3 regions of the Paenibacillus sp. FSL E2-8871 genome follow, and region 1 is predicted to be linked to each of the others. Evidence: predicted binding sites of a transcription regulator. Region 1 holds the regulator's gene; each other region holds the start of a gene.
The links. The regulator LexA, encoded in region 1, represses DNA repair genes until DNA is damaged. The targets are predictions, from matches to a motif close to CGAACATATGTTCG.
Positions count from the first base shown of each region.

Region 1 (3,243 bases):
TTGTTTTCGGATTGCTGGTACCTATTGCTATTTTTTTATAAGGTTCATTAAGGGCGATCAAGTGAGATTGATTGGGCGGAATGAATGTTTTGGTGAATATAATATTAAAAGATGAGGTTGCGTTTAACAGCTTAGAAAGTTCAGAAGAAGTAGATAGTTTTTTTAATTCTATAATAACGGCACTTAGAATTAAGACTCCTCCTACAATGGCAAACATATACATCAAGAAAATCAGCATGTAATCACACCTCCAATGATCTCAGTAGAGCAAGATTTATTGCTTATTGAAAGATATGCCTGAATTCTCTCTACTAGTATCTGTTAAGAGCGAAAATCGTGGGAATTTAGGAAACGACAACTGATTAGAAAAAGAGAAAGCACCCAGAGATCTGCCGATTTTGCAAGCTGAGTGCAAAATTGGGGCAACTGCTGGAGTGCTTTGTTGAGAGCATTTAAAATAAATATGTCAAAATCATAAGAAATTGAAGGCTGTGATTTGATCAGTATAAACAATTAGCTGTTTGTATTCGATCGGAGATTCATAGTGAGTATAGGGTCTTACAGAAACATCATTAAGGACTACAAAGTTATAGCTGAAATTTTTATCGGGATGTTCCGCACCTAAATAAGATATGTATTCATCTACAATGACATCATCCATTAGAGATTTTAAGTCAAAAACATCCTCTTTATTGGAGGTGGAAGGGGAGATGGTCCCTTGAATACTGCCGAATGAGGTGAGTAAATTTACTTTTTTTCCACTCGCTTGATCGTTATTTAACAATAAGCCAGAGAGTTTAACAAGTGCATCGACTTTAAAATCGACGAGGGTTCTAATTTTTGAGTTGTTCAAAACGAGACACTTCCTTTCAATTTGAAATCCTGTTAACATTATTCGACATATAACCACATAATTCCTATTAGGTCATCAAAAATACATAAATACAAACACGCCCCCTCCATTGAACCATGAGTGAGGCGTGTTTATCTATAGAGATAGATTTAATTCCTGATCGTTACTCGTGTTCCAATCGGTACAATCGCAGCTAGTGCTAACACATCTTCATTGTACATACGAATACAACCATGGGATACTTCGTGCCCTATGGATGAGGGATCATTATTTCCATGTATCCCATAATGAGGCTTAGATAGACCCATCCAAAAGACCCCAAATGGACCACCTGGATCGGGTTGTTTGTTAATGATTGTGAATTCACCGAGTGGTGATTGAGTTAACATTTTACCGATTCCGACTGGGAAGCCCCTGATCACAATGTCGTTATCAAGAAGATAAAGCATACGCTGCGTCAGATCAACTATAATCCGGTAATTTGGCATTGTGCAACACTCCTTTCTAATTAAGATATGAGGAGGATGCCTAAACGGTTATTCATTAAAAATGGTCATTTTAGCCTATGAGAACAAATGTTCTGTAATTGATAAATGGAGTTTGATAACAATAAAAAAGCTGTTCTGCATTTGCAGAACAGCTTTTTTTAAAAAATAAAAGAAAGTATATATTATACGATATACCCTATCCTTATACTTCTCGTAGAAACGGATACCGTCCTAAAGGACGGTATCCGTTTTCGCTTGGTAGGAGTGCATACTTAGTGGATATCTCGAAATAATCCGATAACTCTGCCGAGAATGGTCACGCGATTAAGGCGAAGAGGCTCGTACGCCGGATTCTCCGGCTGAAGACGTATATGATCACGTTCTTTATAAAAAGTCTTAACGGTTGCTTCATCTTCTTCGGTCATAGCTACAACGATATCTCCGTTATCAGCCGTTTGTTGTTGACGAACAATAACATAGTCGCCATTCATAATCCCAGCTTCGACCATACTGTCACCTTGAACCGATAACATAAATACTTTGTTATCTCCAACATAGTGAGTTGGAAGCGGGAAGTAGTCTTCAATATTCTCAGTAGCAGTGATAGGAACCCCGGCGGTAACCTTACCTACGACAGGAATGCGAGCGACGGTTTGCGCGAAATGATGGACATTCTCGGAATCCTCTTGGCCAAGCAATTCTATCGCACGAGGCTTCGTTGGATCTCGACGGATAAGTCCCTTCTTCTCTAGCCGATCCAAATGACCGTGAACTGTGGAGCTGGAAGCAAGACCAACAGCTTCTCCAATCTCCCGGACGGAAGGAGGATAACCCTTGCTGCGGACTTCGCTACGTATAAATTCCAGGATCGCCAGCTGGCGACTTGAAATCTTTGACATTGGAATCAACCCCATATAGTAATGTTTGGGAAAATTATAACATAGAACTACCGTTCGCACAAACATAAGTTCTAACTATTATAAATATTAATTCGAAAGAGTTAATAAATGGTAGTCTTGTATTGATTGCGTTTCCTTCATCTAAACGATAAGAGTGATTCTTTATATGAAGAATATGGTAAATATTAACCTCTGAAAAAAAGAGAACAATTGTTCTAAAATAGTATTGAACAAAACACATGTTCGTGTTATTATAATTTCAAAAGTAAGAACAAGTGTTTGGAGGATGATATTCATGTTAAAATACAGTACATACCGTAGCATCTACGATAAAGCCCCAGTGGTTGAATCTTTAGGACATAATCCTATTACCCGTTATTCAGCTCAGATTAAAGAGATTACAGAGCTTTTGCTTGAAGGCTTGATGCGTTTGTTCCGTAGAGATTTTGTTATTAAACTGACATTGATCATCGTGCTCGTACTATCAGGACTTACAGTAGTAGGTAATGTATTTGCAGGATCTACTACTTTAATGAAGGATGAGAAGCGCGTAGTGGTTGAACGTGGAGATACACTTTGGAGTATTGCTCTTGAGAATAAACCTTCTGATATGAAAACGGCTGTATATATAGAAGGAATTAAAAAATCCAATGGCATTAAAGGTAGTCAGATTAATGCTGGAGATGTTCTCACTTTACCTATATATTAATATTCTAAGAACATAATAAGAGGACATGAAGAGCTTGCAGGGAGTAAACCTTGACAAGCTCTTTTTCTCATGGCAGAGTTAGAATTAATTTATAAGGGGAGGGAAAGTTTTGAATATTGATGAGTTGGTCGCGCGTATTAACGAATTGGCACGCAAACAGAAGAGCGTAGGCCTTAATCAAGAGGAAACGGCGGAACGCGCCAAGCTTCGTGAAATTTATTTGGGGAATATTCGCAATAACTTCCGAGCACAATTGAATACGATTGAATTGGTCGATAATGATGAGCATGAACA
Region 1 covers NZ_JBBOBV010000001.1:1,546,708-1,549,950, reverse strand. The annotation lists gene NYE25_RS07155 (hypothetical protein) at 1-238, opposite strand, end outside; gene NYE25_RS07150 (hypothetical protein) at 473-853, opposite strand; gene NYE25_RS07145 (L,D-transpeptidase) at 1,003-1,341, opposite strand; gene lexA (transcriptional repressor LexA) at 1,614-2,240, opposite strand; gene NYE25_RS07135 (LysM peptidoglycan-binding domain-containing protein) at 2,536-2,949, shown strand; gene NYE25_RS07130 (DUF896 domain-containing protein) at 3,059-3,243, shown strand, end outside.

Region 2 (3,243 bases), 1.4 Mb from region 1:
TTCGGGATACCGCCTAAAGCGGCTGACCCGATTGGATTAGCGTAACTAGCTCCCATTATACTCATTGACAGTACAGTACCGCATGCAAGGCTTGTTATCAGCTTATTCACAGTGTTATGCCTCCCTTTATGGTTAGTTATCACTGATAATTTCCCCTTGGGTGGCACTGTCTATACATGAATAGCTTTACTCTTTTACAACATTCACTGTCTTGCTCGCTGCGTCATACGTAACCTTTGCTCCAAGCGCCTCAGCCAGAGCACGCACGGGTACATACGTTACGCCGGTATCAAGAACACCATCCGTAAGTTTAGTGCCGTTTAAGGTTATCGTTACTTTAACGTCTTTGTTCACCTGGTCATCCTCCCCAGTAATTCTTTTTAAAGCTTCATTGACCTGATCCGTCGTAGGACGTTTACCTGCCCGAAGTTGAGTCGTAGTTAAGCCGAAGGCCATTTGCAGATGTGAATAATCTTTAAAAGACGTCCAGTCTCCTCCCCACTCAAGCCCTAGCTGTTTTCCCACCTGTACAACCTCTTGCCAGTCCGCTATTTTATCTTTATCACCATCACGATTCATATCCCAGGAAATACTATTTCCATCCGGCAGCAAAAGCGCAAAATCAAACGCAAGGCCATAATTGTGATAGCTGGTTCCACCCTTGGCGTTGGTAACTATAGGTCCAGGCTTACTTCTCCCCTGCGCATACAAGGCATTTTGTTCAGCAATCGACCGCAATCCCTGAGTAATAACGATGGGCACTCCTCTGGCATAGCTTTGCTGAATCAAAGCCTTCGCCCCTGCTGCCAAAACAGGATGAAGCCCAACAAGCCTCGCTGCCGATTTGTCCCTCACTTGATCTAAAGTCAGCATAGAATCACCCCTTGGTATAATCAATGATCCCGCTTCCCCATTCGCTTGTACTAATACCCCTGCTTGCCTTAGCATACAAGCATAAATGTCTTCGGCGTCCCTATAAGGAAGGACGATAAGCGTTTATGCGAGAAATATAAGACATAAAGGATAGGTGTATAACTTATACTTTCTTATATTTTAAAAAAAGACCCCGGTATCCCCGAGATATCCCCTGAAAAGCACCTATTCATAGCTTCTTCACCTTGGATCATTTCTACAAAAAAGGGCAAAATATTAGCGAAAGGTGGGAACACATATGGACATTCATAGTGATAGCTATAAAGTTGCTGCCCTGAGCGAGCAGGAAGAAGCACTCGAAATTATTCGAAATGCCGAAGCTTCCATTGCAAATCTGACCGGCAACCCAACGGTGACCCTAATTGCTTATGAAAAAAGTGAAGTCAGCGGTTCTCAGCATTAAACGATGTAAACCTCCACTAGATCATCTACATTGATCCACTTCCATTCCTCCGCCCACTGCAGCTTAAACTCACGCGAGTGGGTGTGAATGGAAGTCACAAAACCACTAATTGTCGTATTCTCAAAAGGATCAAACAGCACAACAGTGACGCGCACATGACTCCGTAACGATAAAGCAAGTGTACATTCGATCTCCTCCAGCTTCTGCTCATCCAGAATAGGCTTAATGCGGCGCAGCGTCTCTCGTTCATCCCTAATAATTCTTACCTTATGCTCCGGCAGCATCATGCGACTGCTTTCCCACAGTCCGTTTTTCTCCAGCTTTTTGCCCATGGTAACCCCTCCCTAATTTCTATACTTATTCCGCTACACACGAACGTATGTTTGTATTATATCCACACCTTCGCTGAATAATCAATAATCAGGAAAAAGATACCACTTCAAAATCCTCCTCTTTTATCTAAAAGTTGTATAATAATGAATATCTAATTGAGAGGAGCTTTCCACTTGAAAAAAAACAATGCCCTGCTCATCCTAATTCCCGTATTATTCCTGTGTCTATACCCCCTCGTATATCGAAGCAGTACCCTCTCAGACCTCACAAAAGGAATCGTAGCTGGCTTATTTATAGGATTGGCAGTGTTACCTCTACTCAAGCTCAAAATCGCATCAAAAAGACGCTGACAGTTGAACTGTTCAGCGTCTAAATTTCGATCTATTCTTGAACTTTCTCTGATTCAGCGGTGGACTGACCATCAGCATCGATGAGTCCTGTTGCTTCTCTTGCTTCATTAAGCTTGGAAATGCCGTATAGCATCGCGACGTCAGCGTTCTGATTCAATTCCTCGAACTTCTCAGCAGTGACCTCTGCGGAATCAGCACCTTGAGAGGCCTGTTCTTTTAGAGAATAAGCACTTTGAAAAGCAATTTTGGACTCATCAAGCAGTTTACGAATGTCTTCGGGCAAGCTAGAGGAAATTTTCACTTTCTCAGCCTGATTGGATAAGTCTGTTGCGGTCTTTTGGAATTCGTTAATCTTCTTCTCCAACTGCCTGTCCGAAAGTTCTCCTGCTGAATAAGCAGCAATAGCTTCGTTGAACTCCGTTAAAGATGATTTTCCTAATTCATCAAGCTTAGACATTTCATTGTAGAAGTTTTGCACGGTTTCCTGCACTTCTTCTTCCGAGGCAGGAGCCGATGAAGTTGAATTATTATTGCTGCAGGCGCTAAGGATGACAGTCAGCATTAGCGTTCCTATTAGTAACACTTTTTTCATTATTTATCCCTCCACTTAACAGAATAATGTCGGTTTGTGTAAAGCGCAAATGAAATTTATGTAAAATGACTATTATGTTATAATTATTTCAATTGTAATCAGGGAAGGAGAGTATTTATGCCTTATTGCACAACCTGCGGATCAGAATATAAGCAGGGCGCTAAATTTTGTGGAGAATGCGGATCTAGCATTGACGGAACTGCTCCAGTGACCACCCGTCGTACATCAGCAAATCAAAATGCTACTCAAGAAGTCGTTCTCTGGAAAGGCAAACCAGCCAGTATCTCTGATCGCCTCAAAGGAATCGTACGCCTAAACACGACTACGTACACCATTACAAGCCAGCGCATTATGGTAAAGACCGGACTTATCGGTAAAAATGTCGAAGAAATCGAATTACTGCGTGTACGCGATTTATCCGTAGCACAATCTATCATGGACCGGATGCTCGGCATCGGTACATTAACTGTATTTTCTGATGATGCCTCAGCGCCTCAGCTTCTTTTCCGAAAAATCCATGATGCCCAAACCGTCAAAGATGTTCTGCGCAAAGCTGTTCGTGACGAGAAGATCGCCAACAACATTAGCTACCGTGAACAAATCTAAGATTCTTTCACATTAAAAAAAGCCCC
Region 2 covers NZ_JBBOBV010000001.1:2,910,663-2,913,905, forward strand. The annotation lists gene NYE25_RS13305 (hypothetical protein) at 1-110, opposite strand, end outside; gene NYE25_RS13310 (M15 family metallopeptidase) at 187-873, opposite strand; gene NYE25_RS13315 (hypothetical protein) at 1,172-1,336, shown strand; gene NYE25_RS13320 (YolD-like family protein) at 1,333-1,668, opposite strand; gene NYE25_RS13325 (hypothetical protein) at 2,051-2,611, opposite strand; gene NYE25_RS13330 (PH domain-containing protein) at 2,729-3,217, shown strand.
Region 2: NYE25_RS13320 (YolD-like family protein) is a predicted target of LexA. The motif match lies at 1,709-1,722, and genes of this name have one in related genera.

Region 3 (3,243 bases), 1.4 Mb from region 1:
CTACCAAATAATGAATCACTTCATTGTCCATGTGATTTCGGAAGGCCTGAAGCGCTAAAGAAGCGACTCCATATACAATAACGAAGGTAATAAGAATTATTTTTGTTCTTTTCTTCATTAATTCCCTCCATTTAGATAAAATGTATATATTATAAGATAATATATTGTGACTGGTATGTCATATCTATTGTATCTTGTAATTTACACATTAGAAGGGAGGAAGAAAATGATGCAACAAGAAGAAAAAATACAGGAGCTGGAGCGGCGAATTAAGGTATTGGAGAATCATACTAGTCCCAGGCTACCAGGTCTCAAAATCTTATGGTTTATTATTTGGGGAGTTGTGGGTATATTCCTCATTCTAACTCTTATTGGTGTGATTCAGTTTGTATCCGCATAATAAAGAGCTTACTATTACAAATAAGGCAGCAATTTAACTACCGATAGGTAACCCGCGTAGGTAAAGAATTGCCTGGGTATACTATACTTGCTGCCTTTTATTATGAACTTACACAAATCATCTTCAGTCTTCTTTGGGTTCTTGCAATAAAATGGAGAAGGTCCCCGTTTCATGATCCACTTCAATCGACTCGATCCCAACAAAATCCGGAATTTCGGGGTGTACTGCATCTACGTTATAATCTGGATGAGTCATCAATAATTCAATTACTTTAATGGCTTCCATATCGATCCCCCTTGCGAGAAATTCCACCATAATTAATGGTCCTTCATTGCGACTACCCTTATTATCTCCGCAGTCATTATTGAATATGTGTTAATCGTTCTTCGTTTCTTCCCATCACGGCCAATAATTGCCCCTGAAAAACACGTCTTTGAATTTGATCAATCCGCTGTAAAGCCAGCTCGCTTGGCACTTGAAATTCTGCTGCAAGATAGCTGATTGCATCTTCACGTTGCTCAGGCAATGTCATGCGGGAGATCATGGAGTAGGGCATAGCTGCATAAAGAATAAATCGCTCAGATTCATCCTCCTGTGCCCGCGTAAAATGTTCTGGCATCAATATTTGATCAGTACCATGGCGGAGCAGATGACAGAGCTCATGGAGAAACTCTAGCCGCTGCAGACTGGCTGGAAGCCGGTTGTCAATAAACATGGTGTACATCCCCGCTGATGCTTCGATGCTCTTGCTTCTTACATCCAAATAATGAACCCAAATATTAAGCCGTTCTGCAATATAAGCAATCGAAATTTGCGAAGGCTGAGTAAGGTTCAGACGCTTGTATAAATCTTCTGTCCACTTCTCCAGCGCAGTCATTTGATAATAGGATTTCATGTTATTCATATCATTCACCTCATTCAGAATCAGTTATAGGATCGTATGTTCGCATAAATGAGCAAAAGAAAAGCCCGAAGGCTATGTAAAGTAAAAAACATAAGGACACATAAGAACGAGTGTTCTCGTGTGTCCTTAGCATAAAGCAATTAAACACTAATATCAAGTGTTTTTCCTAAATTCGGAGCAACGCTTTTGCCCAGCATTTCCACCATCGTTTGACTCTGGGTTTCAGCCTGATTTTTGGCAATATTCATGACTTGTATTCCTACATTTTGAGCTAAGGATGCCTGGCTCATTGCCATTGATAATGCGGCTATATCCATATTGCACCTCCTTTGTGTATATCCTGTTTATCGACAGTGCCTACCTAATTCATTAGGTGAATAGCATTTGTTTGCCAATTCGCCCAAACAGCTTATCTCCTTTTTACATATCTTGTGCTGTAGTCATTAATCATTAGGAGGAATTAATTATGGGAATGGAACATTGTGGTTGTAACGTAGGTCCTGTAGTAAGCCCAGTAAATGTAGGTCCGGTGTGTAGTCCTTTTACTTCAACAGGAGCTATTCTGGTACTCTTCATCTTGCTGGTTATCATCACTAAAGCTTGCTTATTCTAAGCTAGCTGATGCACATTGTAGCCCCATCCGGTATACCGGATGGGGCTATTCTTTTGAAGCACTGTTCACGTTAGCTTATTATTTGAACATAAATTCTACGCGGGTTCCATCCGCAAAATCTTCTAACTGATTGCCAACCCAGCTTCCTGCGCCGCGGTTATCTTTTGGGGTTATGTATTCAATGTCGGCCCCTTTGCCGCCTTCATTACACATGGCCATGGGCCATTCATCGCGGTCGTAGCCTTTTTTGGTGGGGATCCCTTTTAAGGATTCTTTGCGGTTGTCTTCAGCCTGCTCACGGTTAATCGTGCACGTCGCGGACTCCCCTTTGGCAATCGCGTCCTGAATGTGCTTAGCGGTCTCAGGATAACGATCTGATGGGAAGATCAGCTGAACAACTTCTGAATCGGATGTGGACGATGGGGCTGCCGGATCTCCGTTCTGTTCATACCAGTAACCGCCCAAAGCAAGTAACACAACAATGATGAGACTGGTGAGTAATTTCTGTATTTTCAAATCTGCTCCTCCTTTTTTGGAACTTAAAATAGTATATCTTATATCATAATGCAGTGCGATTTAATATACTTAGGAAAAATAAGAGGAGGACGGAATTGGATATGGAGTATTTGATTACGATTGAAGATCAGACGCTTATAGCCTCTGCTGAAGATATTATTACTAGACGTTATGAATGGGGAAGACACCATGTAGGGGCGGCGCTCCGTACTAAGACGGGGGAAATCTTTACAGCGGTACATGTAGAAGCTAGCATGGGACGAATTACAGTCTGTGCAGAAGCGATGGTGATTGGAAAAGCGATATCCGAAGGCTACAAGGAATTTGATACGATTGTTGCGGTAAGGCATTCTGATCCGGACAGCGAGGAAAGAGAAATTAAAGTAGTTTCTCCCTGCGGGATGTGCCGTGAGTTAATTGCTGATTACGGGAAGGATTGCAAAGTTATTGTATCCGAGGACGGCCGGTTAGCTAAATATGATATTTCTGAATTACTACCGCTGAGATATACGAGGTAAATTGGAGATATAGTCAGGAGCGGCCGGGCTCCTTTTTTTATTGAGCCGTGAATTTATTCAGCAGTTCCTTACACTGTCCTAAATTACTTTACAACTTCATGTCCATTCGCTGAGTTCATGTCACTATTGTCCCCATACTATAACTTAAAAAAGTTAAAAGGATGTGAGAGTGGATGGAACAGCGCAATCTTCGAAATATGGTTGATTCGGCATCGAGGTTTGTGAGCGATGTTCAGTGGCAAATCGCGTATCGTAAATTGCAAATGGCTCCGGCGGATTCGGAAACGGTACC
Region 3 covers NZ_JBBOBV010000001.1:2,915,319-2,918,561, reverse strand. The annotation lists gene NYE25_RS13375 (DUF3139 domain-containing protein) at 1-118, opposite strand, end outside; gene NYE25_RS13370 (hypothetical protein) at 227-400, shown strand; gene NYE25_RS13365 (hypothetical protein) at 524-685, opposite strand; gene NYE25_RS13360 (ImmA/IrrE family metallo-endopeptidase) at 762-1,304, opposite strand; gene NYE25_RS13355 (YjfB family protein) at 1,445-1,621, opposite strand; gene NYE25_RS13350 (hypothetical protein) at 1,771-1,917, shown strand; gene NYE25_RS13345 (NucA/NucB deoxyribonuclease domain-containing protein) at 1,996-2,427, opposite strand; gene NYE25_RS13340 (cytidine deaminase) at 2,535-2,951, shown strand; gene NYE25_RS13335 (glycosyl hydrolase) at 3,125-3,243, shown strand, end outside.
Region 3: NYE25_RS13360 (ImmA/IrrE family metallo-endopeptidase) is a predicted target of LexA. The motif match lies at 1,334-1,347, and genes of this name have one in related genera.